4 regions of the Massilia violaceinigra genome follow, and region 1 is predicted to be linked to each of the others. Evidence: predicted binding sites of a transcription regulator. Region 1 holds the regulator's gene; each other region holds the start of a gene.
The links. The regulator sigma-54, encoded in region 1, starts transcription at its own class of promoters, with help from an activator protein. The targets are predictions, from matches to a motif close to TGGCANGNAANCTGCTTT.

Region 2: the regulator sigma-54 is predicted to act here: its motif matches at 2,706-2,723, upstream of CR152_RS26625 (PEP-CTERM sorting domain-containing protein).
Region 3: the regulator sigma-54 is predicted to act here: its motif matches at 4,517-4,534, upstream of CR152_RS22975 (PEP-CTERM sorting domain-containing protein).
Region 4: the regulator sigma-54 is predicted to act here: its motif matches at 2,616-2,633, upstream of CR152_RS06710 (TorF family putative porin).

The regions. Positions count from the first base shown of each region.
Region 1 covers NZ_CP024608.1:1,049,862-1,057,532, reverse strand. The annotation lists gene CR152_RS04870 (enoyl-CoA hydratase/isomerase family protein) at 1-365, opposite strand, end outside; gene hpf (ribosome hibernation-promoting factor, HPF/YfiA family) at 464-829, opposite strand; gene CR152_RS04860 (hypothetical protein) at 1,216-2,556, shown strand; gene CR152_RS04855 (RNA polymerase factor sigma-54) at 2,579-4,054, opposite strand; gene lptB (LPS export ABC transporter ATP-binding protein) at 4,057-4,812, opposite strand; gene lptA (lipopolysaccharide transport periplasmic protein LptA) at 4,812-5,408, opposite strand; gene lptC (LPS export ABC transporter periplasmic protein LptC) at 5,405-6,028, opposite strand; gene CR152_RS04835 (KdsC family phosphatase) at 6,050-6,604, opposite strand; gene CR152_RS04830 (KpsF/GutQ family sugar-phosphate isomerase) at 6,604-7,602, opposite strand.
Region 2 covers NZ_CP024608.1:6,199,198-6,206,868, forward strand. The annotation lists gene CR152_RS26615 (response regulator) at 1-978, opposite strand, end outside; gene CR152_RS26620 (alpha/beta hydrolase) at 1,146-2,042, shown strand; gene CR152_RS26625 (PEP-CTERM sorting domain-containing protein) at 2,055-2,666, opposite strand; gene CR152_RS26630 (DUF5009 domain-containing protein) at 2,876-4,045, shown strand; gene CR152_RS26635 (glycoside hydrolase family 18 protein) at 4,059-5,381, shown strand; gene kefF (glutathione-regulated potassium-efflux system oxidoreductase KefF) at 5,378-5,935, shown strand; gene kefC (glutathione-regulated potassium-efflux system protein KefC) at 5,961-7,671, shown strand, end outside.
Region 3 covers NZ_CP024608.1:5,323,946-5,331,616, reverse strand. The annotation lists gene CR152_RS22985 (sensor domain-containing diguanylate cyclase) at 1-2,650, opposite strand, end outside; gene CR152_RS22980 (alpha/beta fold hydrolase) at 2,889-3,734, opposite strand; gene CR152_RS22975 (PEP-CTERM sorting domain-containing protein) at 3,791-4,327, opposite strand; gene CR152_RS22970 (DNA topoisomerase IB) at 4,576-5,688, shown strand; gene CR152_RS22965 (ribosomal maturation YjgA family protein) at 5,836-6,219, opposite strand; gene CR152_RS22960 (alpha/beta hydrolase) at 6,209-6,982, opposite strand.
Region 4 covers NZ_CP024608.1:1,496,724-1,504,394, forward strand. The annotation lists gene CR152_RS06690 (hypothetical protein) at 404-970, shown strand; gene CR152_RS06695 (antibiotic biosynthesis monooxygenase family protein) at 1,122-1,415, opposite strand; gene CR152_RS06700 (TetR/AcrR family transcriptional regulator) at 1,607-2,170, shown strand; gene CR152_RS06705 (accessory factor UbiK family protein) at 2,196-2,450, opposite strand; gene CR152_RS06710 (TorF family putative porin) at 2,714-3,466, shown strand; gene CR152_RS06715 (P-II family nitrogen regulator) at 3,477-3,815, shown strand; gene CR152_RS06720 (ammonium transporter) at 3,831-5,366, shown strand; gene gshA (glutamate--cysteine ligase) at 5,526-6,827, shown strand; gene gshB (glutathione synthase) at 7,066-7,671, shown strand, end outside.

The sequences.
Region 1 (7,671 bases):
GCAATGCCCATGCCGCCGCCCATCACCACGCCGTCCATCAGCGCGATATACGGCTTGGGGTAAAAATGAATCAGGTGATTGAGCGCGTATTCTTCGGTGAAAAAATCTTCCAGCAGCGCGCTGCCGCCCATGGGCGTGGCATGGCCGCAGTCGTGGAAAAAGCGGATATCGCCGCCCGCGCACAGGGCTTTCTCGCTGCTGCTGCCAATGACCACGGCATCGATGGCGGGATCGTTACGCCATGCGCTCAACACCTCCGTCAGGTCGCGCACCATCGCCAGCGACAGCGAATTGAGGGCCTTGGGGCGGTCGAGGATAATCATGCCGGTACGGTTGGCAACGCGGGTCTGGACGAATTCGCTCATGGCTGGCTGGTAGAAGAGGAAAAGAGCGCTATTTTATCGCGCATGGATGCAAAAAGGGCGCCACGCGGGCGCCCTTTGGCGAAAGGGACGGGGCCTGCTTATGCGGCCGACGGCGTCTCTTCTTCAGGCATCTCTTCAGGCATGTGCTTGATGGCCTGGTGATTATGGTCCTGGACTTTGCTCTTGTACTTCATGACCTGACGATCCAGTTTGTCGATCAGGGTATCGATGGCGGCGTAAAGATCGTGCGACAGGCTTTCCACATACACGGTTTTGCCCGACAGGCGCAGGTTGATCTCGGCCTTTTGACGTTTTTCTTTTTCCGTCAGATTGTCGACGGTGAGGATGACAGCAATATCGATCACTTGATCGAAATGGCGCCTTACGCGCTCAAGCTTGCTCTGTACGTATTCACGGATGGCTGGCGTTACTTCAAGATGATGTCCACTGATTGTGAGATTCATACACACACTCCTAATGATAATGGCACTTCTTGTTACTATCGTTCGTACGCATGGCAGCGCAGAGGAACAGCGTTATGACAGCACGGACGAGGTGATTCTGTACGCCCGCAAAATTGCCAATCGATTAATGGGTTTAATGGTATTCAACTCCTTCATTTTTGTACCCGAGCAACTTTCTCTCGTGTAAACCAAGTGTATCAGTTATTTGGCATAGCACAAGGTAAGCACAAAGACGCCAGGAATCAAGGGGAAATAGCCGGTATATTCTCTGCGGTATATTCTCGTAATACCGGCAGGATCGGAAAGTAGCAGGTGCGTAGACTAATATATATAAGACAACGGTCTTCACCTACAATCGCTTCCCCGCCCCTTTCCCGAATGCCGATATGTTCAAGCGATCCGCCTTTTCCTCCCTGCTGCGCCTGGCCCTGGCCGGCGCCCTGTGCAACGCCGCGCCGGCCTTTGCCTCACTCACTTTCGACCTGAGCGTGGCCACCAAATACGCGGTGGCGTCGCACGGCCACAACCCGCCGCCGGACGAGATCAAGCAGTACAAGGTGGTCCTGGGCGAACACTATCTGTCGGTGAGCAGCGCGAGCGAATCGACGATCTACGACCTGGCGACCCGGCGCCGCTACCAGATCGACCTTGCCAATCGGCGCTATGTCGACTACTCGCTGTTCGACGAAGCCGGCTTTCGCGTCCAGGAACTGAAGAACCGGTCGGTGCTGAACCGGGCGCTGAGCGTAGCCAAGGTCGACGTGCCGGCGTTCGACCCGGTCTTCGACGAACATGAGCTGTCGGTCGCGTCAGCGGCGCGCAAGCTGTCCGAATCGACCGAGGCCGGCGCCACCGTGCTGGCGGTCGACGGCAATCCGCTGGCGCGCATTCCGGCCGGCGGCACCAGCATCGGCGCCGGCGACGCGGCCAAGTTCGAGCGCATGATGCGCTACCGTTTCGGCGGCCATCCGCTGGTGCTGGCGCGCCTGGCCAGCGAAAAGCGCGTGCCGGCCGGCTTCGTGATGCACCACAAGCAGGTCGGCCACAGCCAGACGCGCACTTACACGGTCAGCGCGCTCAGGCAAAGCGCCCCCGCCAGCTACGACCTCAAGCCGTACAAGCCGCGCGCGGCAGCGGCTGACGAACTCGATCAGCTGCTCGACAAGGCGCAGGCGAATGCGGCGCCGCCGACGGCGGCAGCCAGGCAAGCCTTCGAGACCGAGATCGCGCAAGCGTTCGCCGACAAGCGTGCCTTCGACGCCATGCTCGGCATGTCCGAATTGGCGTTTGTCAGCGGCGAACAGATGAAAATGCCGACCTCGGAGCAGAAGGTGCTGCTCAACGCCGATCCGCAAGTGCGCGCGTTCGCGGCGGCGATACGGCCCAAGGGGAAGGCGGAGATGGAGGCGGCGCTCGCCAAGCTGCAGGAACTGCGCAAGCTCACCACACACAAGCAGCACATGCTGGCGCTGTTTGAAGCAAATTGGCGCGCCAAGCTGGGCGACGTACGCGCCGCGCTACCGCTGTACGCCAGCGTGTTGCGCGCCAATCCGGCGCTGGCCGGGGCCTACAAGGATATGGGTGATGCGCTGTTCCTGAGCTACGACATGGCGCGCGCCTGGCGCAGCTGGGACGCTGGCCGGCGCATGGCGCCGGGGCTGGAACAGTTCAAGGCGGTGAACCAGTACGAGCAGGTGCTGCTGCGCGAGCACCCGGAATTTTTCTAGGCGCCGCGCAGTTCCGGGCAGGCTAGAGACACTTGCGCAGGGCGACCGGCGGAATCTTGAGCGCTTCGCGGTACTTGGCGACCGTGCGGCGCGCGATCACCATGCCCTGCTCGCCCAGCATGTCGGCGATCTTGCTGTCCGACAGAGGACTCTTGGGATCTTCGGCGCTGGTCAGCTGCACGATCAGCGCGCGGATCGCCGTCGATGACGCTTCGCCGCCCGCTTCGGTAGCCACGTGGCTGCCGAAAAAATATTTGAGCTCGAACATGCCGTGCGGCGTCATCATGTACTTTTGCGTGGTCACGCGCGAAATCGTACTCTCGTGCAGGCCGAGCGTGTCGGCGATTTCACGCAGCACCAGCGGGCGCATCGCCACCGCGCCGTGCGAGAAGAAATTGCGCTGGCGTTCGACGATGGCTTCGGCCACCCGCAAGATGGTATCGAAGCGCTGGCGCATGTTCTTGATCAGCCACTTCGCTTCCTGCAGCTGCGCGCCCATCTGCCCTTCGCCCTTGCCCTGCTTGAGCAGCGCGGCGTACATGCTGTTCACGCGCAGGCGCGGCATGACATCGTTATTGAGCATCACCGACCAGCCGTTTTTCGCCTTGCGCACGATCACGTCCGGCACCACGTAGTCCGACACGTCCGACGCGAACTCCGCGCCCGGGTGCGGATTGCACTGGCGGATCACGGTCTGCGCCTCGCGCAAGTCTTCATCGTCGCAGTCGAGCGCCTTTTTCAGCTTGTTGAATTCACGCTGCGCGAACCAGGTCAGGTGGTTTTCGACAATCGTCAGCGCCATGCGGCGCGTCACCAGCGCCACGCCCGGCATACGCCGGATCTGCAGCGCCAGGCATTCGGACGCATTGCGCGCGCCCACGCCAATCGGATCGAAACTTTGCAGCAGCGCCAGCGCGGTGCGCAATTCTTCAATTTCGATCTCCAGCTCGGGCGGCATGCGCTCTTGGATTTCTTCCAGCGATTCGGTCAGGTAGCCGTTGTCGTCGATGGCGTCGACGATCAGTTCGACCAGCGCGCGGTCGCGCGCCTCCAGCACGGTCACGCGCATCTGCTCCATCAGGTGCTCGCGCAAGGTGGTGGCCGAGGCTTCGAGCTGCGGGCGCGAATCCTCGTCGTCGGATGTCTTGGCGCGACCGAGGTCGCCCCATTCGCCATCGTTGTCGCTGCTACTGGCCGGGCTGTCCGCGTCGCCGCCTTCGAAGCCTTCCCCTTCGGCCGGCGCCGGCGCATCCTGCGCTCCCGGCTCGGGCGCCGCTTCGGTCGGTGTCGAGGTGCTGCTGATGGCGCCATCGCCCAGCAGGCGCACCGAATGATCGAGCGGGTCGTCGAGCCGTTCGAGCAGCGGGTTGTCGCTTAACAGCTGCTCCAGTTCCTGATGCAGTTCCAGGGTCGACAACTGCAGCAGCCGGATCGACTGCTGCAGCTGGGGCGTGAGGGCGAGGTGCTGGGAGGTGCGTAGTTGAAGGGACTGTTTCATGCCTACATCCGGAAGTGTTCGCCCAGGTAGACCCGGCGCACGGATTCATCGGCGATGATGTCGTCGGGTCGACCGGAGGCGAGCACCGCACCCTGGTTGATGATGTAGGCGCGGTCGCAAATACCAAGCGTTTCGCGCACGTTATGGTCGGTGATCAAAACCCCGATGCCGCGCTGCTTGAGGAAGCGCACGATGCGCTGGATCTCGATGACGGCAATCGGATCGACCCCGGCGAACGGTTCGTCGAGCAGCACGAAGCGCGGGTTGGTCGCCAGCGCGCGCGCGATCTCGACCCGGCGCCGCTCGCCGCCCGACAGCGACATGGCCTGGTTCTCGCGCAGTTTTTCAATCTGCAGGTCGGCCAGCAGCGTGTCCAGGCGTTCGTTGATCTGGGCCTTGGTCAGCGACTTGCCATCGACCTTTTGCAGTTCCAGCACGGCGCGGATGTTTTCTTCCACCGTCAGCTTGCGGAACACCGACGCTTCCTGCGGCAGGTACGACAGGCCGAGCGCGGCGCGGCGGTGGATCGGCAGGCTCGAAATATCGACCCCGCTGATATCGATCGTACCCGCATCCGACGGCACCAGGCCGACGATCATGTAGAACGAGGTGGTCTTGCCAGCGCCGTTGGGGCCGAGCAGGCCGACCACTTCGCCGCAGTCGACCTGCAGCGACACGTCGCGCACGACCAGGCGCTTGCCATAGCTTTTCTGCAGCCCGCGCACGATCAGCGTGCTGCCGCAATTCTTCGGTTCCATCATTGGGTTCCCGCCGGTGGCGTGGTGGCCGGCGCTGGCGCCGGTGCCGGCGTGGCCGGTGCCGCGCGCGGCTTGCGCGGTGCGATGACCATCGTGCCCTGGCCCTGGCCCGGCTTGTTGGTGCCGCTGGCGTCATTGCGCGCCAGGAAAACTTCCTTGCGGCTGTCGTAGGAAATGAATTCGCTCTCGATTTCGTTGGTTGGCTTCTGGCCTTCCAGCTGGCGGATCTTGGCGTGCGAGAAGAGCTTCATCATGTCGTTGCGTTCATCGTATTCGATGCGCTGGGCCTGGCCTTCGACCCACAAGTCGGGACCACCGTCGCGTTTCTGGCGGAACGTGGCGACCTTGCCGCCGTTGGCGGTCAGGGTCACGAACATATCGCCTTCCGGCGTTTCCTTGATTGTGGCGCGGTCGGACTTGAGGATCAGGGTGCCCTTGGTGACGACCACGTTACCGGTCAGGATCGTCACCTGGGTCACTTCATTCGTTTCGAGCGTGTCGTAAGTGATCACCGCCTGTTTGGCGGCATCGGCCTTTTCGGCGGACGCGGTGACCGCGGCCAGGCCGAGCAGGGCGAAGGCTAGAAATTTTTTCATTGTGGTTTACCTGTGATGGGTGGCGCTGCGCGCGCCGCTTTCGGTGGATAGATGATCTGCCCGCGGCTGGCGAATTTGAGCTCGCGCGTCGCGTTGTTTGCCTCCATGCCGGTCCCGGTGATGGTGGCGGTGCCCAGCGTGACCTGGACCGGCTGGTCCGCCGTCATGCGGTCTTCGTCGGTAAATACGGTCAGCGCTTCGGTTTTAAGCTGCATGCCGCGGTTGGTGGGCGACTCGGGCCGCACCACGTTGACATTGCCGATCAGGTCCGCCTGGTTCTGGGCGTGGCGGATGCGCGCACGCTGCGAGGTGATGGTGGTAACCGGCTGGCCGGGCGCGACGCCCTGCAGCACCGGCAGGTCGACATCCGAGGAATCGTCGATCGGGCGGTGCGTGAGCTTGGCGCCGGAAACCAGGTAGCGCGGCTTGCCCTCGGGCGTCATGCGCACGAAGCTGAATTGTTCGACGATGTAGTCGGGTTCATTCTTGAAACTGTTCGGATCGACCGACGTGTCGCTGTTTTGCGCCAGCTGGACCAGCCAGAAGGTGCCGAAGGCGAAGAAGGTCCCGACCACCATGGTCGCGGTCAGGCGCCAGCGGTGTGCGGTGCGCTTATGCATGGTCGTTCCTTGTCGTTTGCATCAGGCGAAGTACGGCGCCAGGGCCGTCTCGTAGGTGCCCTGCGCGCGCATGACCATGTCGCACACTTCGCGCACGGCGCCGCGCCCGCCGCCGGCCTTGGTGACGTAATGGGCGCGGTACTGCACTTCCGGGTGCCCGGTCGGCACGGTGACGGCAAAGCCGACCTGCAGCAGCAGCGGCAGGTCGATCACGTCGTCGCCGATGTAGCCGCACTGCGCGGCCGTCACGCCGGTCGCTTCCAGCAGTTTGGCAAAGGCGATGCGCTTGTCGTGGATGCCCTGGTGGACGTGCATGATGCCCAGGTCGGCCGCGCGCCGCACCACGATCGGCGACTGGCGCGCGCTGATGATGGCGGTGGCCACGCCGCTCTTTTGCAGCAGCTGGATGCCCAGGCCGTCGAGCACATTGAAGGTCTTGGTCGCTTCGCCATCGGGGCCGTAGGTCAGGCTGCCGTCGGTCAGCACGCCGTCGACGTCGAAAATCATGACCTTGACGGCGGCGGCGCGGCGCAGGTGGTCGAGCTGGTAGGTAAAGTTGACTTCTGGTTGGATCATCAGATCACCTTCGCGCGGGTCAGGTCGTGGATATGCAGGGCGCCCACCAGCTTGCCGTCGGTGTCGACCACCAGCATCTGGTTGATGCGGAATTCTTCCATGATGGCGACGGCATCCACCGCCAGCTGGTCGGGACCGACGCAGCGCGGATCGGCGTGCATCACGTCGCGGATCGTGATCCTGGTGAAGTCCTGCACGCGCTCGATGAGCCGGCGCAGGTCGCCGTCGGTAAATACGCCGATCGGGCGCTGGGCCTCGTCGACGATGGCGGTCATGCCCATGCCCTTCTGGGTGATTTCGAGCAGGGCCACCGACAGCGACACATCGGCGCTCACCTTCGGCACCGCGTCGCCGCTGCGCATGACGTCGCGCACGTGGGTCAGCAGGCGCCGGCCCAGGGCGCCGCCCGGGTGCGAGCGGGCGAAGTCTTCTTCCTTGAAGCCGTGCGCGTCGAGCAGGGCCACGGCCAGCGCGTCGCCCAGCGCCAGCGTGACGGTGGTGCTGGCGGTCGGCGCCAGGTTGAGCGGACAGGCTTCCTTGGCCACCGAGACGTCCAGGTGCACATCTGCCAGCAGCGCCAGGCTCGATTGCGGATTGCCGGTCATGGCGATCAGCGGCGCGCCCATGCGCTTGATGATCGGCAGGATCGACATCAGTTCGGCCGTCTCGCCGGAGTTCGAAATGGCGATGAAGGCATCCTGCGCGGTGACCATGCCAAGGTCGCCGTGGGCCGCTTCGCCCGGGTGGACGAACATGGCCGGGGTGCCGGTCGACGCCAGCGTGGCGGCGATCTTGCGCGCGATATGGCCCGACTTGCCCATGCCGGAGACAACCACCCGCCCGCCGCATTCCATCAGCAGGCCGACGGCCTGGCCGACGCTGTCGTCGGTTTCCAGGCGCGCGTGCAGGGCGCGGATGGCGTCCGCTTCGATTTCGAGCGTCTCGCGGGCCAGTTGCATGGCGCGTTGCGTGAGGTTTTTGTCAAAAGCTTTCAGCATTGTTTTTTCATGGGTTACACTCATGGCAGAAGTATAAACGAATTGCGAAAGCAAAAAACTTGCCAGACG
Region 2 (7,671 bases), 5.1 Mb from region 1:
GCTCTCGAAACGCAGCGCGCTGATGCCGGCGTTCATGAAACTGCCGGCCGCCTGCAGCAGGGCGGCGCGCGCGGGGGCATCGTCGGCGCCGGCGGCCAGGCGCGCCACCGGCCCCGTGACCGGGGGCCGGCTGGCGATGGTGCGCGGGAACCACAGGCTGGTTTCGAGCGAGTTGCCGACGGTGGCGGCGCTGCTGACGGCCGACAGGCGCATATTGTCGGCAATCGATTCTTCGTAGCTATCGCGCATGGCGGCAAAACCGGCCGCGCCGGCGCTCACGGCCACCAGCGCCACCACCGCGATGGCGCGTGCGGTGATGCGGTTTTCCTTGTCCAGGACGTCGCCGCGCACGGTGACGGAATTGCGCAGCGACCACAGGCCCAGCCCCAGCACGCTCATCCCGACGGCGGTGGGCGTGACCATGGCGTTGTAGGCGGCCATCCGGTACAGCACTTCGAGCTTGAGGAAGTAGCCGGCCAGGGCCGCCAGGCCGAGCCCGGTCACGCCGGCCGCGCAGAAAGTCAGCAGGCCGGCCTGGCGCCGGCTGCGCCGCGGCAGGCGGATCAGGCGCAGGGCAATCCCGGCCAGCAGGAAGCCGATGCAGGTGTTCGGCGCCATGCGCCCGGGATGCGGGGTGCTGGCGGTGGGCGCGGTGGGCACGCGCACGAAGTCGATTCCCAGGTTCAGGCCGGTGATGTGCTCGACCAGCACCAGCGCGGGCAGCACCAGCAGCAGCAGCGCACAGGCGTGCCACAGCGGCCCGTGCCAGCGCTTCGGGCGGACCCGCGGCAGCACCAGGCAGCAGCACACGCCGGCGGCGATGAACAGAATCGGGCTGTTGATGCCCATCTGGGCCGAACCGGGGATCAGGGTGCCGATGGTGTTGCTGTTGAAAATCCAGCGCACCGCCACAAGCGTGCCCAGCAGGCCGACAAACAGGCCGGCGGTTTGTTCGGCCGAGAAGACGAATTTTTTCATGGGGAAGCCAGGGTGCGGACTGGTAAAGGTTACCACAGGAAAATGAGCGTAGCCACCGGCTCCGAGCGTTGTATTCCAGCCACGCGTATTGATGAGATCGTACTGTCGAGCTTGGTGGTTGTCTCTGGGCATCACGCCGGCGCCGGAACCCGGTTAAACTGATGCTTATGAACAATTCTCGAAAAGTCGCCGGCGTGGCCGGCATCGTCAGCGTGCTGTGGGTGGGCGTGACGGCGGCCATTGCCGCCAGCCAGCGCCGGCTGGTCTTCAATCCGACCGTCAAGCGCGAAGTCGACAATCCGCGCAGCAGCGGCCACCGCACGCGCGCCATCGTGCTGCGCGCGCGCGACGGCACCAAGCTGTCGGGCTGGCTGATGACGCCCCAGATTCCGGGTCCGCACCCGGCCGTGGTGTATTTCGGCGGCCGCTCGGAAGAAGTGTCCTGGGTGGTGCGCGATGCCGGCAAGCTGTTTCCCGGCATGGCAGTGCTGGCCGTCAATTATCGCGGTTACGGCAATTCGCATGGCGAGCCGGCCGAAGCCCACATGGTCGAAGATGGCCGCCTGCTGTTCGACTGGCTGGCCGAGCGCCCCCACGTCGATCCGCAGCGGGTGGCGGTGGTCGGGCGCAGCCTCGGTTCCGGGGTGGCGGTGCAGGTGGCGCTGGAGCGCCCGGCGCATTCGCTGGTGCTGATCACGCCCTACGATTCCATTCTGGCCATTGCCAAGCGCAAGTTCCGCGCGGTGCCGGTCGAGTACGTACTGCGCCACCGTTTCGAGTCGGTCAAGTACGCGTCCTCGCTGACCGCACCGACCTATGTGCTGCGCGCCGCCTTCGACGACATCGTGCCGCATTCGCATACCGACCTGCTGGTGGCCCAGCTGGGCAAGCTGCACCTGGACGAAACCGTGCCCGACTCGGACCACATGAACATTCCCTACCTGGAAGCGACCCAGGAGCGCATCGCCGCGTTCCTGAGCACCCGATTTGCCCAGCCGATCGGGGACATTCCACTGGCTACCGCCCTGCCCGCGCAAGCCGTCAGCGCCGGCAAGACGCTGTAAGGCGCGTCCGCTTCAGCGCTGGCGGCGCCGCGCCAGTACCAGTCCCAGCACCGCGGTCCCGGCCAGGGTCAGGGTCAGGCTGCCCGGTTCCGGCACCGGGCTGGGCGGAACGACATTTTCGAAGCGCAGATTGTCGAGCGCCAGCGCACCGTTGACGACCGGCAGGGTGCGAAACACCACGCGGTCGAAGCCGGACAAAAATTCGATGCCGATGAAGGACCCATCGATACCGTCGCCACCGGTGTCGAAGAAGGTGCTGCCGACCAGGGTATTGCCGAGGTAGGCGTCGACGAAGGTGTCATCCTCCGGATTGGTGCTCGCGTCCGCGCCGAGCCGCGTGATCACCGACGAAAACACGATGCTGCCGTCGATCTCGGGCGAGCCGTCGATGAACTTGATCGCCACCCGGCTCGGCGGCGCCGGCGAGGTCGCATACACGTCGAGGTCGAAATTGACGAAGGTCGCGCCGAGCGCCGCGTACTGGCTGCCGATCGGACCGGCAACGGCATCCTCGAAATCGATCAGGGTCGGTGCGGTGAAGCCGCCGGCGCCGATCACGCCGGCCTGCGCCGTTCCGGCCAGCAATAGCGCCGCGCAAGCCGCGGCGGTCATTTTACCTATCATATATTCTCCTTATTCTGATGAGCAAACCTGTAACCATGCGAAGCAATATGCGTACCCGCAACAAGTAGTCAATCTTTTCAGCGACTTAGCGCAACACAAACGGTTTCTCTTAGCTCGGCTGTAAAGAATGCCGACATGGCCGGTGATATAATCTTGTCTTCCGGACAGCTTCCCCAGCCGCCGGATTCGACAACCTACTCCCAGCGCCCATGCCTGTCCTGCTCAACGACCTGCCCCGGCAACGCATCCTGTCGGTCGACGCCTTTCGTGGCCTCACCTTCGTTCTCATGCTTTTCGTCAATTACCTGGCCGGTGCGCGCGGCGTGCCGGCCTGGCTGCTGCACGTGGACGGCGCGGCCGACGGCATGGGCCTGGCCGATATCGTGTTTCCCGGCTTCCTGTTTGCCGTGGGCATGTCGATTCCCTTCGGCGTGAACAGCCGCATCGCGCGCGGCGACGCCGCGCTGCGGGTGTTCGGCCATACGGCTTATCGCGCGCTGGCGCTGATCGTGATGGGCGTGTTCATGGTCAATGCCGAGTCCGGTTATAGCGAGCAAGCCATGCGCATGCCGATCGCGGCCTGGTCGCTGGCGTTCTACGCGGCCGTGCTGCTGGTGTGGGGCGTGTACCGTTTCGACCACGCCCTGCTCAACCGCTGCCTGCGCGCGCTCGGCGTGGCGCTGCTGGCGGCGCTGGCCCTCGTCTGGCGCGGCGCCGACGGCACCAGCATGATGACGCCGCAGTGGTGGGGCATCCTCGGCCTGATCGGCTGGGCCTACCTGGCCGGCGCCGTGCTGTACCAGCTGGCGCGCGGGCAACTGACGCTGCTGCTGGGCGCCATGCTGGCCTGCCTGAGCCTGTACATGCTCACCACCCGCAGCGGGGTCGGCACGGCGCTGGCCGGCCATGCCATCCACAGCCTCATCGTGCTGGCCGGGCTGGTATGCGCGCTGCTGTTTTTCGACGGCCAACGCCCTGCCGCGCCGCGCCTGCGCCATGGCGCCGCCTTCGCGGCCGTGCTGGCGGCGGCGGCCTGGGTGCTGCACCGCTGGTACCCGGTCTCGAAGATCGGCGCCACCCCGCCCTGGGCTTTGTATTGCGGCGCACTGTGCGTGGCGCTGTTCGCGCTGCTCTACTGGCTGGTGGAAGTGCGCGCGGCGCGGCGCTGGACGGTGCTGGTCGAACCGGCCGCGACCAGTCCGCTGATCACCTATCTGCTGCCGTTCGCCATCGGCGCCGTCATCAGCCTGGCCGGAGCCCACTTCCGGCCCGCCCTGGTCGAAGGCAACAGCGCATTGCTGGCCGCGGCCGTGTTTACAGCCACGATGGTGCTGGTGGTTGCGCGCCTGAACATACATAATTGCAAGCTCAAGATTTAAGCATGGAGGAACGATGTCGCACACAATCCGCATGAACAAGCTCAGCCGGGCCCTGGCCCTGGCGGCGGCCGTCGGCGCCGGCGCGGCGCATGCCGCCGGACCGGTCCAGGTCGGCTCGTACTACACGGCCTGGAGCACCGAACAAGGCTTTCGCCTGAAACAGCTCGACCAGGCCGGCGTGGCCGCCCGCTTCACGTTCCTGAACTACGCCTTCGCCAATCTGTACAAGATGCCGGACGACACCTACCGCTGCGACAGCGGGCGCGACATCAAGGATGCGGCCGACGGCGCCGGCATGCGCGCCACGCTCGACTACGCGCACCACTTCAGCGCCAGCGAATCGGTCGACGGCAGCGCCGACGGTCCATCCCAGCCGCTGGCGGGCAACTTCAACCAGTTGCGCCAGCTCAAGGCCAAGCATCCCAAGCTGAAAGTGATGCTGGCCATCGGCGGCGCCGAATGGTCGCGCTGGTTCTCGGCCGGCGCCGCCACCGCGCCGCTGCGGCGCGCGCTGGTATCGTCCTGCATCGACATGTACATCAAGGGCGACTTGCCGCTGCTCAACGGCCATGGCGGCAAGGGCGCCGCGGCCGGCCTGTTCGACGGCTTCGACATCGACTGGGAGTACCCGGGCGTGCCGCTGATGGCGTACAACACCATCAGCCCGGCGGACAAGCAGAATTTCACGCTGCTGCTGGCGGAGTTCCGCAGCCAGCTCAATGCGCTGGGCAAGAAGCAGCGCAAGAAATACTACCTGACGGCGGCCGTCAACAGCGGCGCGAAAACCACCGATGCCGCCGAGCCGGACAAGTACAGCAAGTCGCTCGACTGGATCAACCTGATGACCTACGACTTCACCGGCGGCTGGAACAAGCAGGGCCCGACCGGCTTTCACTCGAACCTGTACGCCGACCCGGGCAGCCCCGACACCGACAAGCAGAGCGTCCACACCGGCGTGCAGCGCTTTTTGAAGGCTGGCGTGCCGGCCAAAAAACTGGTCATCGGCGTGCCCTTCTACGCGCGCGGCTGGAGCGGCGTGCCGCCGGCGCGCTACGGCCTGTACCAGAGCGCGGGCGCCCCGGCGCGGGGATTCGAGGAAGGCACCGAGAAATACTCGACCCTGGCCCCGCGCAAGACGCCCAAGTTCTACCATCCGATCAGCAAGCAGCTGTGGACCTACGATAACGGCATTTTCTGGACCTATGACGATCCGCTGGTGATCAAGGAAAAGGCCGCCTACGTGCGCGACAACCGCCTGGGCGGCATGATGTCGTGGGCGCTGGACCAGGACGACACCGAGTTTTCGCTGTCCAAAGCCATGCTCGAGGCGCAGTGACGGCCGGCCCTCCGGCGCGCGTGCGCGAGGTCGTGGTCCTGTTCGCGCACGCGGCGCCGCAGCGCTCGCGCGTGAACCGCCGCCTGGCCGAGGCCGCGCGCAGCGTGCCCGGGGTCGAACTGGTCGACCTGTACGGCACCTACCCCGACTTTTACATCGACGTGGCGGCCGAGCAGGACAACCTGGCCGATGCCAGCGCCCTGGTGTTCCTGCAGCCGATCCAGTGGTACGGCATGCCGGCCCTGCTCAAGGAATGGGTCGACATGGTGCTGGTGCCCGGCTGGGCCTACGGCGCCGGCGCCAGCGCGCTGCAGGGCAAGGGTTTCTGGCTGGTGGCCTCGACCGGCAGCCCGCTTGATGCCTACGCGCCGGGCGCCACCCACGGCTACCCGTTCGAGGCGTTCCTGCCCCCCTATCGCCAGATTGCCGCCCTGTGCGGCATGGACTGGATCGACCCGCACATCCTGCACGCCGCGCACCGGGTCAGCGACGAGGCGCTGGACGCCCACGTCGACGCCTTTACCGCCCGCCTGACGGCGCTGGCCAGCGCCTGAATCCCCCTTAGAAAGCTTTGCGACGATGGAACACGGTTTGCTGCTTAACGCACTGATCTACCTGGCGGCGGCGGTGATTGCCGTACCGATCGCCAAAAAACTTGGCCTGGGCGCCGTCCTCGGCTACCTGCTGGCCGGCATCGCCATCGGCCCATGGGGGCTGGGCCTGATCGGCGAGGTCGAAGACATCCTGCACATTTCCGAATTCGGCGTGGTGCTGCTGCTGTTCGTGATCGGCCTCGAACTCGAACCGAAGCGCCTGTGGGCCATGCGGCGCGCCATTTTCGGACGCGGCGCGGCCCAGGTGCTGGGCGTGAGCGGCGCCCTGTGCGCGGCCGCCATGCTGGCCGGCATCGACTGGAAGGTGGCGCTGATTGCCTCCCTCGGGCTGTCGCTGTCGTCGACCGCGATCGCGCTGGCCACCCTGGACGAGCGCAACCTGATGACCACCCCGACCGGCTCGGCCAGCTTCGCCATTTTGCTGTTCCAGGACATGGCCGCCATTCCCATGATCGCCGTGGTGCCGCTCCTGGGCGTGGCCGCCGCCGAAGGGTCCGAACAGGGCTGGCTGGGCGCGCTCAAGGTGGTCGCCGTCATCGGCGGCCTGATCTTCGCCGGACGCCACCTGGTGCGTCCGCTGCTGCGCATCATCGTCAAGACCGGCCTGCGCGAGATCTTTACCGCGTTTGCGCTGCTGCTGGTCATTGCCATTGCGCTCCTGATGCAGTGGGTCGGCATGTCGATGGCGCTGGGCGCCTTCATGGCCGGCATGCTGCTGGCCGACTCCGAATACCGCCACGCGCTCGAGACCGACCTGGAGCCGTTCAAGGGCTTGCTGCTGGGGCTGTTTTTCATCGCGGTCGGCATGTCGGTCGACTTCGGCGTGTTCATGGCGCAGCCATGGCTGATCCTGGGGCTGGTGGCGGCCTTCTTGTGCATCAAGATCGCGGTGCTGTACGGGATCAGCAAGCTGGCCGAGATTCCGCGCAGCCAGCAGGCGCTGTTCGCCTTCATCTTGTCGCAGGGCGGGGAGTTTGCCTTCGTCGTGTTCGGCGCGGCCGAGGCGGCCAAGGTATTCAGCGCCGAGGTGGCGTCCATCCTGGTGGTCGTGGTGGCGCTGTCGATGGTGGTCACGCCGCTGCTGCTGATCGCGCACGACCGCCTGATCGCGCCGCGCTACCGCGCCGACAAGAAGCGCCAGGCCGACAAGATCGTCCCCAACGACGAGCATGTGATCATTGCCGGCTTCGGGCGCTTCGGCCAGATCGTCGGGCGCCTGCTGACCGCCAACGGCGTCAAGCTGACCGTGCTCGACCACGACCCGGACCAGATCGACCTGGTGCGCCGCTTCGGCAGCGAAGTCTTTTACGGCGACGTGACCCGCATCGACCTGCTGCACGCGGCCGGCGCGGCAAGGGCCCGCGCGCTGGTGGTGGCGGTCGACGATATCGACGACAGCCTGAAGCTGGTCGATGCGGTGCGGCGCGAGTTTCCCACCTTGAAAATCATGGCGCGGGCGCGCAACGTGACCCATTATTTCGACCTGCGCGACCGCGGCGTGACCATCATCCAGCGCGAGACGTTCGAAGCGGCGCTGATGCTGGGGCGCGATGTGCTGCACGAGCTCGGATTCGGCGCTTACCAGGCGCGCCAGGCGGCCAGCAAGTTCCGCATGTTCAACCTGCGCAGCCTGGACAAGATATATCCGTATTACAAGGACAAGGAACAGTTCCTGT
Region 3 (7,671 bases), 4.3 Mb from region 1:
GCTTGAGCAGCGTGTCGACCCCGGCCCGCCCGTTTTCCGCCGTCGCCACGCCGATGCTGGTGCTGACGATGCGCGCCACGCCGTCGATGTCGAACGGCTTTTCCATGACCTTGATGATCTTGCGCGCCACCACCGCGCACTCGGACACGTTCTGCAAGCCTTCGAGCAGGATGACGAATTCGTCGCCGGCCAGGCGCCCCACGGTGTCGCTCTGGCGCACGCAGGCCGACAGGCGCCGGCCGAACTCGACCAGCACCGTGTCGCCGCCGCTGTGGCCGAAGCTGTCGTTGATCGATTTGAACTTGTCCAGATCCAGGTACATCACCGCCATCACGTTCCCGCTGCGGGCGCTGCGGGTCTGGGCGCGCCCGATGCGCTCGGTCAGCTGGGTGCGGTTCGGCAAACCGGTCAGCGCGTCGAAGCGCGCCAGCGCGCTCAGCTGTTCTTCCAGCAGCTTGGAATCGGTCACGTCGTTGACCAGGCCGGTCACGCCGACCGCGTTGCCGGCGGCGTCGACCTGGGGAATGTAGGTCGCCTGGTAATGGCGCCGCTCGCCGCCCTGCATGCGCGCAAAATCGAACTTGACGGTATTGCCGGTCATGGCGTCGTCGAACGCGCGCTGGTGCACCTCGGCCTCTTCGGGCGAGAACAGGCTGCTCACCAGGCTGCCGTGGATGCGCGCCAGCGGGCGCCCGAACCAGCTTTCGTGATGCCGGTTGACGAAGCCGAAGCGGCCATCGCGGTCCATGAAATTGACCAGCGCCGGGAGGTTGTCGGTCACTGTGTGCAGCAGGCGCTGCTGCGCGGCCAGGGCCAGTTCGGCCGCCTTGCGCTCGGTGATGTCCATCACCATCGTGTAGAACCCGGCCACCTTGCCGTCGGCGCCGATATCGGGAATGTAGTCGGTCTGCAGGTAGCGTTCGCCCTTGAGCTCGGCGGCGGGACGCTCGAACGACACGCGCCTGCCGGCCAGCGCGGCCGCCATCTGGGCCGCCACCGCCGCAAACACCTTGGGCCCGAAGACGTCGCTGACCGTGCGGCCGACGATCTGTTCCGGGGCAATGTCGGTGATGGTGCCGTAGGCACGGTTGCAAAAGGTGTAGCGATATTCGGTATCGACGTAGCCGATCAGCGCCGGCATGTTGTCGGCGATGGTGCGGATGCGTTTTTCGCTCATCGCCAGCACTTGCTGGGTGGCCTTCAGTTCGGTAATGTCGTCGACCAGCACGAAGTAGCCCCGCACCACGCCGGCGCCATCGATATCGGGGTTGTAGGCGACCCGGTCCCACTGGGGCACGCCGTGACGCATGACCTGGCGCTCGAATTGCACCGCGCGCCCGCTCAGCGCCGCGTCCAGGTAAGCCTTGCTGGCCTTGTAGACTGCCTCGCCGATCACCTCGCGCACGCTCTTGCCGGGAATCTGGCGCGCGGAGATGCCGAAAAAGGTGCTGTAGCGCTCGTTGCCGAAGACGAAGCGCTCGTTCCTGTCGACATAGCCGACCAGGGCGGGAACGTTGTCGGCCACCATGCGCAGGTTGCGCTCGCTGTCGGCGACGGCGCGCTCGGCCCGGTCGCGCTCGGCCATCAGGGTGTCGAAAGCGCGCCACAGTTCGCCGATTTCATCGTTCGCATACGGCTCGTCCTGCGCCACCGCGCCGCGCCCGGCCGCCATGCGCGCGCCAAGGCGCTTGAGCGGGCGCAGCTGGCGGCCGATCATGAACCAGGCAAGCGGGCCGATCACCAGCATCAGCAAGGCCGCGATGATGGCCGCGTTCCAGCGCATCTTGTTGGCGAAGGCGAACGCTTCCGCGGACGGGTACACCCCGCACAGCAGCCAGCCGGTGCTGGCCAGGCGCTTGTAGGAAACCAGGGCGTCGGCCCCGTTGTCGGCGGCCGAGCGCAGCGTGCCTTCGTAGCCGCCCAGGGCCAGGTCGACCGAGGGCGCGCGCTTGCCGCCTTCGTCGATGCTGCGCAGGATGCGCCGTTCGTCCGGATGGGAGACGAACACGCCCTCGCGGCTCAGGATATAGAAGTAGCCGGTCTTGCCAACCTGCCCGATCGACAGTTCCTTGATGAAGCTGTCCTTGGCCAGGTCGATCGTGCCGACCAGGATATGGCTGATCCGGCCTTCCTTGTCGTGGATGGGCGCCGTCATGATCACCACCGGGCGGCCGCTGAGCTGGCTGCGCAGCGGGCGCGAGATGACCGGACCGTCGGTGCGGATGGTGTCGAGGAAATAGTCGCGTGTCGAAAAATTCAGCTGGCCGCGCGTGTCCGGATAGTCCATGTTGGCGACGTGCCCGCCCTGGGCGTCCAGCACCGACATATTGGTAAAAAAACCATCCATGCTGTGATGCTGCTCCAGCTTGTCCTGGAACGCGGCGGATGGGTGCGGACGCACTTCCAGATCGTGCGCCAGCCGCGTCAGGGCTTGCTGGCGGATCAGGAATTTGTTGTCCAGGTCGCCCGCCACCTGGCTGATCAGCGACGCTTCGCGCTCGCCCACCACCGTCTCGATACCGCGCTGCACGATCAGCACCGCCGCGACGGTCAGCACCGTGGCGGTCAGGACGATCAGCATGCCAACGGCCAGCGAGAAGCGCGCTTTGAGCGACACGGGACCAGGAATCCAGCTGCGACGGGTAAGCATGAGGTGTGTGGCGATTGTCGGACTAGTTGTAAAGACGACGAATCGGCGGGGCTGGGCCGGGGAAATTCCGGTGGACGTCCCCGCGTGCGGGCGCCTCCCGGTGCACGGCCGGCGCAGAGGTGTGGCGCCAGCGTGCTGATGCTCCCGAGTGTACATTATTTCCCGTGGAAAATATCGCCATGGGACGCAACAACAACAGTTTGGGTGGCGATAATAGCGCTACGCCAAGTCCTGGCGGTCAGCGCCTGGCGGCGGTAGCCTGGACGAACTCGTGCAGGCGCGCGGGGATGGTCAGTACGTCCTGATGGTTTTGCGCAATGAACAAGCGTGAGCTGGGAAGCAGCCGATGCAGTTCGTATGCCGAGGCCAGCGGGTGGGCCGGGTCGTCCGGCCATCCGACGATGAGCGCGGGTATGTCAGCCAGCGCCGCCAGGGCAGCGCGTGGCGGCAGGTCGGACAGCGCCGCGCTTTCATACAGCGCGAGCATGGCTGGCCCGCTCAGGTCCCGCATGCCGCGCCGGGCGGCTGCGGCCAGATGCGGGGCGGCTTTGAGAAGCCAGGACGGCAGCGCGCTCCCCTCCCTGGCGATCAGTTTGGCGAAACGCGCGGCGCCCACCGACTGCGCGAGCGCGATGGCGCGCCGGTACAGCGCGGCTTGGGCGATGCGCGCCTCCCACACGATGGGCGGCAGGATCAGCACGAGGCCGTCGACGCGTGCGGGCGCGTGCAGCGCGGCGTGCAGCGCGCTGGCGCAACCCATCGACCAGCCGCCGGCGATGAAGGTGTTTTCGCCCAGGGCGTCGGCGAGGGCGAGCATGTCTTGCCCGAGCTGGTGCCAGGCCGCAGGCGCGCTTGCCGCACTGCTGCCGTGACCGCGCGCATCGTAGCGCACCAGGCGCAGCGAATCGGGAAAGTGCGGCCACTGGAGAATGCCGAGCGCGTCTTCCGCCTCCATCGACGACATCATGCCGTGCGCCCAGAGGAAAGGCGCACCGCTGCCCGCAAGGCGGACGCTCAAGTCAAGCTCGCCTACGCGCACGTCGCCTACGCGCATGTCGCCTACGCGCACGTCGCCTGCGCGCATGTCGCCTGCGCGCGCAGCATGTAAACACTGCCCGACACCGAAGGTGCTTCTTTCTTTTAGCTGGCGGCTTGCTTCCGACGGCGACGGCTCGCGCCGACTGTCAGGAGCAAACCCGCGCCCAGCATCAGCCAGGTTTGCGGCTCAGGCACCGCCGACACGGTCAGCGTGGTCTGGTTGCTCCAAAGCCAGTTATAGCTGTTCATCCCGCCCTGATCCCCCCATCCCACCGCGAGGCTGATGGAATCACCGGTCATGATGACCAGTCCATAGTTACGCGAGTCGTACCAAGTAGCGCTCGCCGTGAAATCAAGCGCGCCACCAGGCGTGTACGAAAATTTCGACAGAAAGTTATCGCAACAGTGCGTAAAGTCGCGCCCGCCGTGTACGAAGGACCGGACTTCAGGTTGACTGAACACGCCATCCCCATTCATGTCGTCAACCACGAAGCGGCCGTGGATTTCTTTAGCCGCATCGAAAGCACCCGTGTCAGCCACGGCAAAGCCCTTGTACGACCAGTCGTAAGCCTGCTCTGCGGAACTGGCGGACAGGGCACTACTCATCAAAGCGAGTGCTAGCAGCGTTTTTTTAAACATGGGAAAACTTTCATCAGATTAAAGACATCACGAAATCTCCAGCGGCGCGCCGGATGGAGGGGGTGCTATTTTATCAATTAATCAAATGGCCATATATTTACTTTCGCATAACGCTGGCCGGCCCGGCCCGGCCCGGCAACGATGCATCGACCCGAGCGCCAAGCGAACCGCTTGCCGCGCCAGCCACGTGTAGTATTTGGCATGCCACCGACAGCACCGCGCATGCCCCCACTACAACCGAGTCAGCCATGAAAAGAGACGAACCCAGCGCCGCGAGCCCGGCGCCTCCCGCCGATGTGCTTGCCGCCGCCAAATCCGCCGGATTGCGCTACGTCAGCGACAGCTCACCCGGCATCGCGCGCAAGGCGCACGGCAAGAATTTTATCTACCTCGACGCCAGCGGCGAGACCGTCACCGACGAGGACACCCTGGCACGCATCCGCGCGCTCGCCATTCCGCCGGCCTGGACCGATGTGTGGATCTGCAAGCTGGCCAACGGCCACCTGCAGGCCACCGGGCGCGACGCCAAACAGCGCAAGCAATACCGCTACCACGCCAAATGGCGCAACCTGCGCGATGAAGTCAAATACGAACGCATGATCAGCTTCGGCAAGGCCCTGCCCGCCATCCGCCGCACTGTCGACGCCGACCTCAAGCGCCCCGGCCTGCCGCGCGAAAAGGTGCTTGCCACGATCGTGTATCTGCTCGAAGCGACCATGATGCGGATCGGTAACGAAGAATATGCGCGCCAAAACAAGTCCTTCGGCCTGACCACCCTGCGCGACCGCCATGTGCGGATCGACGGCAAGGCGGTCGAGTTCCGCTTCCGCGGCAAGAGCGGCGTGTTCCACAACGTGAAGGTCGAAGACCGGCGCCTGGCGCGCATCATCAGCCGCATCCGCGACTTGCCGGGACAGGAACTGTTTCATTACGAGGATGACGACGGCAACGCGCACACGGTCGACTCGTCCGATGTGAACGACTACCTGCGTGAAATTACCGGCGAAGAGTACACCGCAAAGGATTTCCGTACCTGGTCGGGCACGGTGCTGGCGGCGTTGGCGTTGCAGGAGTTCGAGAAGTTCGACTCCGAAGCGCAAGCCAAGAAAAACATCGTGCGCGCGATCGAATCGGTGGCCGAAAAGCTGGGCAACACCCCGTCGATCTGCCGCAAGTGCTATGTGCACCCGGCCATTCTCGACGCTTACCTCGACGGCACCGTGCTCGAAGCGATGCGCGAGAGCACGCGGCGCGAGCTGGTGGAGGATTTGCACGAGTTGCAGCCGGAAGAAGCGGCCGTGGTGGCGTTTCTGCAGCAGCGCTTGCAGGTTCCGCCGGTCAAGCGCAAGGCCGCTCGCTAGGGACGGAGTTGCGCCCGGCCGTTATTGGCGCATTGTGACGGGATGAACGCCGCCGGCCTGATTACTGGCCACTGTTGCGGCGAAGTCGAGGACCACCAACGCAGGCAATGATCCTCTGACAGAGATAAGAAGTGCGGCGCACAGCCACTAGCGCAGCATCGCGCGCACCCGGTCCAGCAAGCCGCCGACGCCCACGCCCACCGTACAGGCGACCAGGTCGCGCCAGTCGAAGCCGCTGCCGAGGACCAGATGTCCCACTTTCGTGGCGCGCACCTGCCTGATCCACGGCGCCTGGTACAACTGCAAAAACTCGACCGCGAAAGCGGTGCCCAGCGCAAGCACGACCAGCGTGCCGGTTTTTGCGCGCGGCAGGCAAAACGCCCACAACAGGAACACCAGCAAGGCCCACAGCGCATCGCCCGGATAGTTTCCGAAGTAATGCGACAACACCGAGGGATATTTACGCGTCGCCATGCCGCACGCGACCACGATCACGCATCCGGCGGCAATCCAGCGCCTGTCACGCACCATTGGCGCCGCCCTGTTTCTGCAAGAATTTTTCGATTTCAGCGAGGATGCGCGCCTTGAGTTCCTCGCTGCCGCCGTCGAACATATCGTTGTGGCGCGCGTTGGCGAACTTGACGATGAGCGCGCCCGACGCGGCCTGCTCCCGCGCCGTGGGCAGCACGCCCGCGTCGGCCTCGGTATCGCTGGCGCGGATCGACAGCACCGGCGGCGTGGCTCCGCGCGGCAGCGCCGCGCGGCGGTGATCGAGCGTGATGATGGCCGACGCGAAGCCCGGCGTTTCGGTCTCGATCCAGGCCGACGAATCGCCCCCGCTCGAATGACCGACCAGAAGCGGCTTGTCCCACACGTAGCTCGCAGAAGACGGGCGCAATGCCTCTTGGACGAAGCGGATGTTGTTGGCGTTACGTTCCCACAGCGCGCGCCGGTGCGCGGTCAGGTCGCCCGCGCGCGGCATCGCCGGATCGGTCGGGAGCTGGTGATCGACGCTCACTACAAGGTAGCCCCGCGCCGCCAGCGGTTTGGCGATGAAGCCGTATTCGCGGATGCCGATGCCGGTGCCTGCGCTCAGGATCGCGATGGGACAGGGCCGCGCCGGCGCGCAGCCGCGCGACTCGGGCGGAAAGTACAGTTCCACCGGCACCGCGCGCTGGCGCGCGTGGTCGAACAGCTCGAGGGAGGACTGGCGCACCGGCGTGCCAGCCGCCATGGCGGCGCACGACAGCACGGCGGAAAAGGCGCCAGCGGCGCTCAAGTTCAAAGCAAACATCGGGGCGATCCTGACCGGAAAATCAAAGCTGCTCATGATACAAGAAAGCACGGTGCCTGGATGAGCGCTTTGCCAATATTGCCGGCGCCAGCGTGTATCATCGGCAGCTTCTTTTTTCTGATCATTCCATATGCCTGACTACATCTGGTCGTGCCTGAGCTGCGGGACGGCAAATGCGTCCGGCGCCACCGTGTGCGCGCAGTGCACCTGCCCGGCGGCCGCCTCGACCCGCCAGATAACGGCCTGTCGCGATGCATGGCGTGCGCAAGGAGGCAGCGTGATTGCGGGCGCCGGCAAATTACCGGAAGACGGCGATAACGATGTTCCCAAAGCGCTGTGGCATGTCATATCCCGGATACTGCGTTTCATTTTCTGACTTCGGCATCCGGGCGCCTGGACGCCTGTTCCCGAATGATTAGCTGGCCCGCACTTCCTTGTGCAAGCTTCATGGGTGAAGTTTTGCGTACGCCTCGAATTTATCGTCTTAATCATACCGGGGGCATTTTCCATTGCGTTTTGCATTCCCTGCTCTACCGGAGCGACGTTATTGCTAACCGTGGCGAGCTTATTCCCGCCCGTGTCGTTTGGTTCAGTTTTCATGGTTGCCTCACGATTGATGGTTCCGCTCCATGAAAAGCACAGGAGAGTCAGGTAATCGTAGGGGATGCGCGATTCATCCGGCTGAGTTG
Region 4 (7,671 bases), 450 kb from region 1:
GGATGGTTTCCGGCTGCAAGTATCTGGTGCCGGTGTTCGAGGTCACCGGACTAACCTGTGGGAAATGCAGAGGCATGTCACCAACAGCGTCAGAATAATCCTCTCAGATGACCGGAGCATGACGTAAGGCGAACGGCAGCGCGTTGTGCAACGCGTCGTGCAGAGCGGGGCGTTGCCGGAAGCGTCATGCAGTGCTTCAGGTCAGGCTGATGGCGTCGAAACCCTGCGCTTGCGGCGGCCCCGCCAGCAGGGGCATGACCGCGACGATCGGCCCGCGGTAAAATTCGGGTGCGCCGGGCCGACTTGTGCTGGCGAGACGGGGGACGGCAACGCGTCTGCTGCCAGCCAGTTGCCAGCATGTCGATTTTCTCCCACACCGCAATCATTTCATCGATAGGCATGCATGCACCTATTCCTGCTTGTAGCGGGATGTCTGTTTCCGTTGATCAGCTGGCTAACCCTGTTACTCAGCTATATCGTTGCACGCGGCGGTCGCAGCTCATCCGGTATATATATCCCCTTTGTCGGGCCAGCGCTGCTCAGCATCTGGCTGGTGCGGGTCGACGCTCCGCATTGGACGCTTCCGCTCCCTTGGATTGCCGATATCGGCACCGTGTTCTTCCTTGTATGGCTACCACGCCTTGCCCGAGAAATTTGGCAAACCAGTCGATTTACGCGGCTCTACAAACTCACTGGCAGCGACGGAAATGAATCGGTCGTCATCTCGTTTCACCGGGGTGGGAATTACTTGCTACAGAAACATTGGTACCGTCCAGCTGGCGAGCCGGGGATGATCGCGATAGGCGAACCGGGCACTTTCTCAAGCCAGCAGGGCATCGTCAGCCTGTGCAGTCATACCGGACGCCAGCGCTATCTTGTGCCCGAAGGCGCAGTCCATGCCGTCACCGATGCAGGCGAAAGTGATGAGCTTCAACTTCAGGGCTGGCGGCTTTTGAAAACCACCGGCTGAGGGCAGGGCGCAAGCCAGGTGCCAACATCTTGAAGAACGGCGGTGCACGCGACGCTGCCAACTGCAATGGCAATCGCGGCATGCATGTCGATCATGCTGCGAAGGACTGCGCGCCGTGCAACGCGTCGCCGGAAGTACCATAGGAATTGCTTTATGTCAGGCTGATGGCGTCGAAACCCTGCGCTACCGGGGCCGCCGCCAGTAGAGGCATGACCGCGACGATCGGGTCGCGCAAGGCCGGGTCGCTGTCGCCGGCGAGGCGGTCGGCCTCGGTTTCCCACAAGGTAATCGACATGCCTTTGCCGCTGGCCGGATCGGTCAGGAGAAAGGTTGACTTGAATCCTTGTAACTGTTGAAGAACCGGCAGCACCGAATCGTTGTACAGCGCCACGATCTCGGCGAGTTTTTCCGGCTTGGCTTGAACATGGGTAACTCTTGCAAACATGATGTGCTCCCTGGGATGAAAAACGACCGGTACGGGCACCGCTGCGTCCGAACCATACAGTGTGTATGGTTGCACTATACACGATGTTTGGGCACTGCCGGGTTTGCTGGCGGTAAGCTATGATGCGAGCGCATCGCACCGCATGCCGCGGGACCGTTCCTGGCGCCGGCGTCGTATTGATTGGAGCCGCCATGCCGTCCCCCCGTTCTCCCGGACAAAATCGTTTATCGCGCGACACCTGGCTCGACTTCGGCCTGGCCGTGTTGCGCGACGAGGGCCCGCAAGCCTTGAAGGCCGATCCGCTGTGCAAGCGCATGGGAGTGAGCAGGGGAAGTTTTTATTGGCATTTCGATAGCGCCGGCAGCTTTGCGCTGGCCGTGCTCGAGCGCTGGGAATCGATCGCCACCGACCAGATCATCCGCGCCATTGAAGAGGCCGCGGACGATGCGCTGGCGCGGCTGCGTCTTTTGTTGACGAACGTGGGCGAACTCGATATCGGCCTGTACCAGGCCATCAACACGCTCGGCGCGCAAGACCCGGGCGCGGCCCAGGTGCTGCGCCGGGTGCACGAGCGCCGTGTCGCGTTCGTGGCGAACTTGCTGGAGGGGCTTGGTTTTGACGCGGCCGAGGCAGCCACGCGGGCGCAACTGATCTACGCCTGGGCCATGGGCGAATTGCTCACGCGCGAGCCGGGCCGCAACGCTTTTTCAGCGGCCCAGATCGATGCGGTCGAACGCTTGCTGATGCGGCGCTAGCGCCGCCGCAGGTTCAGACTCTGACTCAGACCTGCGGCTTGGTGGGCACCAGGCGTTCTTCGAGCTCGGTGACGCGCTGTTCCAGTGCTTCGAGCTTGGCGCGGGTCTTGGCCAGCACCTGCGCCTGGATATCGAATTCCTCGCGCGTGACCAGGTCGAGCTTGGAAAAGCCCTGGGTCATCATGCTTTTGACGTTCTTCTCGATATCCTTGGCCGGCGAACTCTCGATGGCCTGGTTGATCTTGCCCTGCAAGTCGTTGAAAAAGCTGTTCATGTCCATCGCAATCCTCGTGAAATCGGTAGCGCACCGCAGCGGTGCGCCAGGTGGGCCAGTTTGGTGCATTCGCGCCGGCCGCGACCGGAATCGCGGATTTTTTACTGTTTATTAACAGCAAGTTGGGGACGCCGGGCGCAAAAACAAGTTGCGGCCGGGCGCAATCGTAGCTGGCATGACTTCTGCTAATGGTTAAGCAGTGTGCATGCTCCAGGCTTCATTTTAAACCCCAACCGCCGTCTCTGTTAAAAAACCATAAGGGAACCGTCATGAATAAGCTGTCTACTCCGTTGTCTCTCGCCGCCGCGCTGACCCTGGCGCTGGCAACCCTGGGGGCACCGCTGGCCCAGGCTGCCGACGCGCCCGCGCCCGACAATGTGGTGAGCTTCAACGCTGCCCTGACCAGCGACTACCGCTACCGCGGCCTGTCGCAAACCCGCATGAAGCCGGCCGTGCAGGGCGGGGCCGACTACAGCCACACGCCGAGCGGCGCCTACGCCGGCGTCTGGGCGTCGACCATCAAGTGGACCAAGGACCTGGGCGGCGACGGCGATGTCGAAATCGACCTGTACGGCGGCAAGAAGGGGGAAATCACCAAAGGCATCAGCTACGACGTGGGCGGCCTGTACTACGGCTACCCGTCGAACGGCTTGCATCCGAACGCTAACACGTTCGAGCTGTACGGGCAGGTCGGCATGGGGCCGGTGTCCCTGAAGTATTCGCATTCGACCACCAACCTGTTCGGCACCACCGACAGCAAGGGCAGCGGCTACCTGGACCTGAGCGCCAATCTCGACCTGGCCACCGGCCTGGTGCTCAACCTGCACGTGGGACGCCAGCGCGTGGCCCACAACGATGCGCTCAGCTACAACGACGCCAAGATCGGCCTGACCAAGGACTTCGGTTTCGCCACGGTCGCGCTGGCCGTCATCAGCGCCAATACCGACATGTACGTCAGCCCGGTCAACGGCAAGGACCTGGGCCGTTCCCGCGCCGTGCTGACCGTGTCAAAAACTTTCTAAGAGGCCAGCCATGAAAATGATCACCGCCATTATCAAACCCTTCAAGCTGGACGAAGTGCGCGAAGCGCTCTCGGCCATCAACGTGCAAGGGATTACCGTTACCGAAGTCAAGGGCTTCGGACGCCAGAAAGGCCATACCGAGCTGTACCGCGGGGCCGAGTATGTGGTGGACTTCCTGCCCAAGACCAAGATCGAGGCGGCTGTGGACGACGCCATCGTTGAACAGGCCATCGAAGCCATCGAAGGCGCTGCGCGCACCGGCAAGATTGGCGACGGCAAGATTTTTGTCTATAACCTGGAACAGGTGGTGCGTATCCGCACTGGCGAAACCGGTAACGAAGCACTTTAAGCTGAGGGAACACTGATGAATAAAACGATAACAAAGTGGCTGGCCGGACTTGCGGTGCTATGCGCAATCGGCGGCGTTTTGCCAGCCTCGGCCCAGGATGCTCCCAAGCCCGATACGACGGCCGCGGTCGTCACGCCGGTCGAGGCGCCCGCCACCACCGCGCTCACGCCGGCCGCCACCACCGCCAGTGCCGCCGTCCCGGCGGCGGCCGCCGCTCCGGCGCCGGTGCCGCATAAAGGCGACACCACCTGGATGTTCATTTCCACCGTGCTCGTGGTCCTGATGACGATTCCCGGGCTGGCGCTGTTTTACGGCGGCCTGGTGCGCACCAAGAACATGCTGTCGGTGCTGATGCAGGTATTCGTGGTGTTTGCGCTGATCATCGTGCTGTGGTGCATCTACGGCTACTCGTTGACATTTACGGCAGGAAACGCCGTGATTGGCGGCTTCGACCGGGCTTTGCTGACCGGTATCTTTGATCCGGTCAAGGGCACGTTCGCCTACGCCGCCACGTTCAGCAAGGGCGTGGTCATTCCGGAGTTCATTTATGTCGCCTTCCAGGGCACGTTTGCCGCGATTACCTGCTGCCTGATCGTCGGCGCCTTTGCCGAGCGCATCAAGTTTGCCGCCGTGATCGCCTTCATGGTGCTGTGGTTCACCTTCGGCTACCTGCCGATCGCCCACATGGTCTGGTTCTGGACCGGTCCGGACGCCATCACCGACGCCGCCACCCTGGCCACCGAAACCGCGAAAGCCGGCTGGCTGTTCCAAAAAGGTGCGCTCGATTTCGCCGGCGGCACCGTGGTGCACATCAATGCGGCAGTGGCCGGCCTGATGGGCGCCATCCTGATCGGCAAGCGCGTCGGCTACGGCCGCGAAGCCATGGCGCCGCACTCGCTGACCATGACCATGATCGGCGCCTCGCTGCTGTGGGCCGGCTGGTTCGGCTTTAACGCCGGCTCGGCACTGGAAGCGGGCGACATCGCCGCGCTGGCCTTCATCAACACCCTGCTGGCCACCGCCTGCGCCACCCTGTCGTGGGTGTTCGGCGAGTGGATCACCAAGGGCAAGCCATCGATGCTGGGCGCCGCTTCCGGCGCGGTAGCCGGCCTGGTGGCGATCACCCCGGCGGCCGGCTTCGTCGGCCCGATGGGCGGCTTGGTCATTGGTTTGCTGGCTGGTATTATCTGCCTGTGGGGAGTGAACGGCCTCAAGCGCCTGATCGGCGCCGACGACTCGCTCGACGTGTTCGGCGTGCACGGCCTGGGCGGTATCCTGGGTGCCTTGCTGACCGGCGTGTTTGCCGCGCCATCCTTGGGCGGACAGGGCATTTTCGACTACGTTGCCAACAAGGCATCGGCGGAATATTCGATCGGCGGCCAGGTCATCACGCAGCTGACCGCGGTCGGCACCACGATCTTGTGGTCGGCGGTGGTGTCCTTCATTGCCTACAAACTGGTGGACCTGGTGATCGGTCTGCGCGTACCGGAAGAAGAAGAACGGGAAGGGCTCGACATCACGAGTCACGGCGAATCGGCCTACCATTCCTGATTCACATTTTTGCTCCGGCCCGCGCAAGCGGGTTGTTCCAGGCGCCCCGCGGGGCGCCTTTTTGCTTTCCGCGACGCCGCAGGACTTTAAAACGCCGGTTCCGCCCCGATTTGTGCAGTTCATCATTATCATCAAGCAGTCTTTAAGGACGTCTTACTCATGGTTCCCCACCTCGTCACCGCCCTCACTGGCCCGCTGCTCGACCTCGAAAAGAAAATCCTGGCGGCAACGCCGGCCATTGAGCGCTGGTTCCGGATGGAGTGGCAGGAACATACGCCGCCGTTCTATTGCTCGGTCGACTTGCGCAACGCCGGCTACAAGCTGGCGCCGGTCGATACCAACCTGTTCCCTGGCGGTTTTAACAATCTTGCCACCGAGATGCTGCCGCTGGCGGTGCAGGCCGCGATGGCCGCGATCGACAAGTATTGCCCGGATGCCCGCAACCTGCTGCTGGTGCCGGAAGGCCACACCCGCAATCCGCATTACCTGCAGAACGTGGCGCGCCTGATGCAGATTTTCCGCCAGACCGGGCTGCACGTGCGCCTGGGTTCCCTGTCGCCCGAGATCACCCAGCCCACGCCGCTGGCGCTGCCGGACGGGAACATGCTGGTGGTCGAGCCGCTGGTGAGGTCCAGCAACGGCCGCCGGGTCGGGCTGAAGGATTTCGATCCTTGCACCATTTTGCTCAATAACGATTTGTCGGCCGGTATTCCATCGATCCTGGAAAATATTCACGAGCAATCGCTGCTGCCGCCGCTGCACGCCGGCTGGGCGCTGCGCAGGAAGAGCAATCACCTGGCCGCCTACGATGAAGTGGCCAAGAAGTTCGGCAAGCTGATCGATGTCGATCCGTGGATGGTCAACCCCTTCCACAGCAAATGCGGCGCGATCAATTTCGACGAAGACCAGGGCGCGGAATGCCTGGCCGACAATGTGACCATGCTGCTGGCCAAGATCCGCAAGAAATACAAGGAATACGGGATCAAGGAGCAAAAGCCGTTCGTGATCCTGAAACCCGATGCCGGAACCTATGGCATGGGCATCCTGACCATCAAGGATGCCAGCGAAGTGCGCGAACTGACGCGCGCGCAGCGCCAGAAGATGTCGGTGATCAAGGATGGCGTGGAAATCAGCGACGTCATCATCCAGGAAGGCGTGCCGACCTTCGAGAACATCAAGGATGCGGTGGCCGAGCCGGTCGTGTACATGATCGACCGCTATGTGGTAGGCGGGTTCTACCGGATTCACGCCGAGCGCGGGATCGACCAGAACCTGAATGCGCCGGGTTCGCAGTATGTGCCGCTGGCGTTTGCCCAGCAGCATGCCGTGCCGGACCTGAAGGCCAAGCCGGGGACGGCGGCGCCGAACCGCTTCTATGTGTATGGCGTGGTGGCAAGGTTGGGGTTGATTGCGGCGTCGCTGGAGATGGAGCGGACGGATCCGAACCCGGAAGTTTATTAGGCTACAGCGCGAACTTGGGGGGAACGCATGCGTTCCCGCCGAGTGCCGCCTTGGCGCGGGAAGTCGTTTCTGCCAATGGCAGGAACGACGAAGTTAGCACCCGTACCCTAATATCCGTCGTTCCCGCGCATGCGGGAACCCAAGTTCGTCGCGTATCGCCGCACCCCATCCAGACTCATCCCAAGCCAACATCGGCGTTTCCGGCTAAAATCAGGCATTACCCCGAATGGAATCGCCCATGAAAATCGCTTTCCTCGCTGATCCGCTGTCCGGCTTCAAGACGTACAAGGATTCGACCTTCGCCATGATGCGCGAGGCGGCACGGCGCGGCCATGCGGTTTACGCCTTCGAGCAGCGCGACATGGCCCTGGAAGAAGGCGTGGTCAGTGCCGACATCGCCCAGATCACCCTGACCGGCGACGCCGACGACTGGTACCGCGCCGCGCCCAAGGCGGCGATGCGCCTGTCCGAGTTCGACGCCGTCATCCAGCGCAAGGACCCGCCGTTCGACATGGAGTACGTGTACGGCACCTATCTGCTCGAACTGGCCGAACAACAGGGCGCGCGCATCTTCAACAAGCCGTCCGCGATCCGTGACCACAATGAAAAGCTGGCGATTGCCCAGTTCACCGAATTCACCTCGCCCACCCTGGTCACGTCGGACGCGGCGCGCCTGCGCGCGTTCCACGCCAAGCACGGCGACGTGATCTTCAAGCCGCTCGACGGCATGGGCGGGGCCGGCATCTTCCGCATCGGCGCCGACGCCATGAATCTCGGTTCGGTGATCGAAACGCTGACCCTCAATGGCGCCCAGACCATCATGGCGCAGCGCTACATTCCCGAT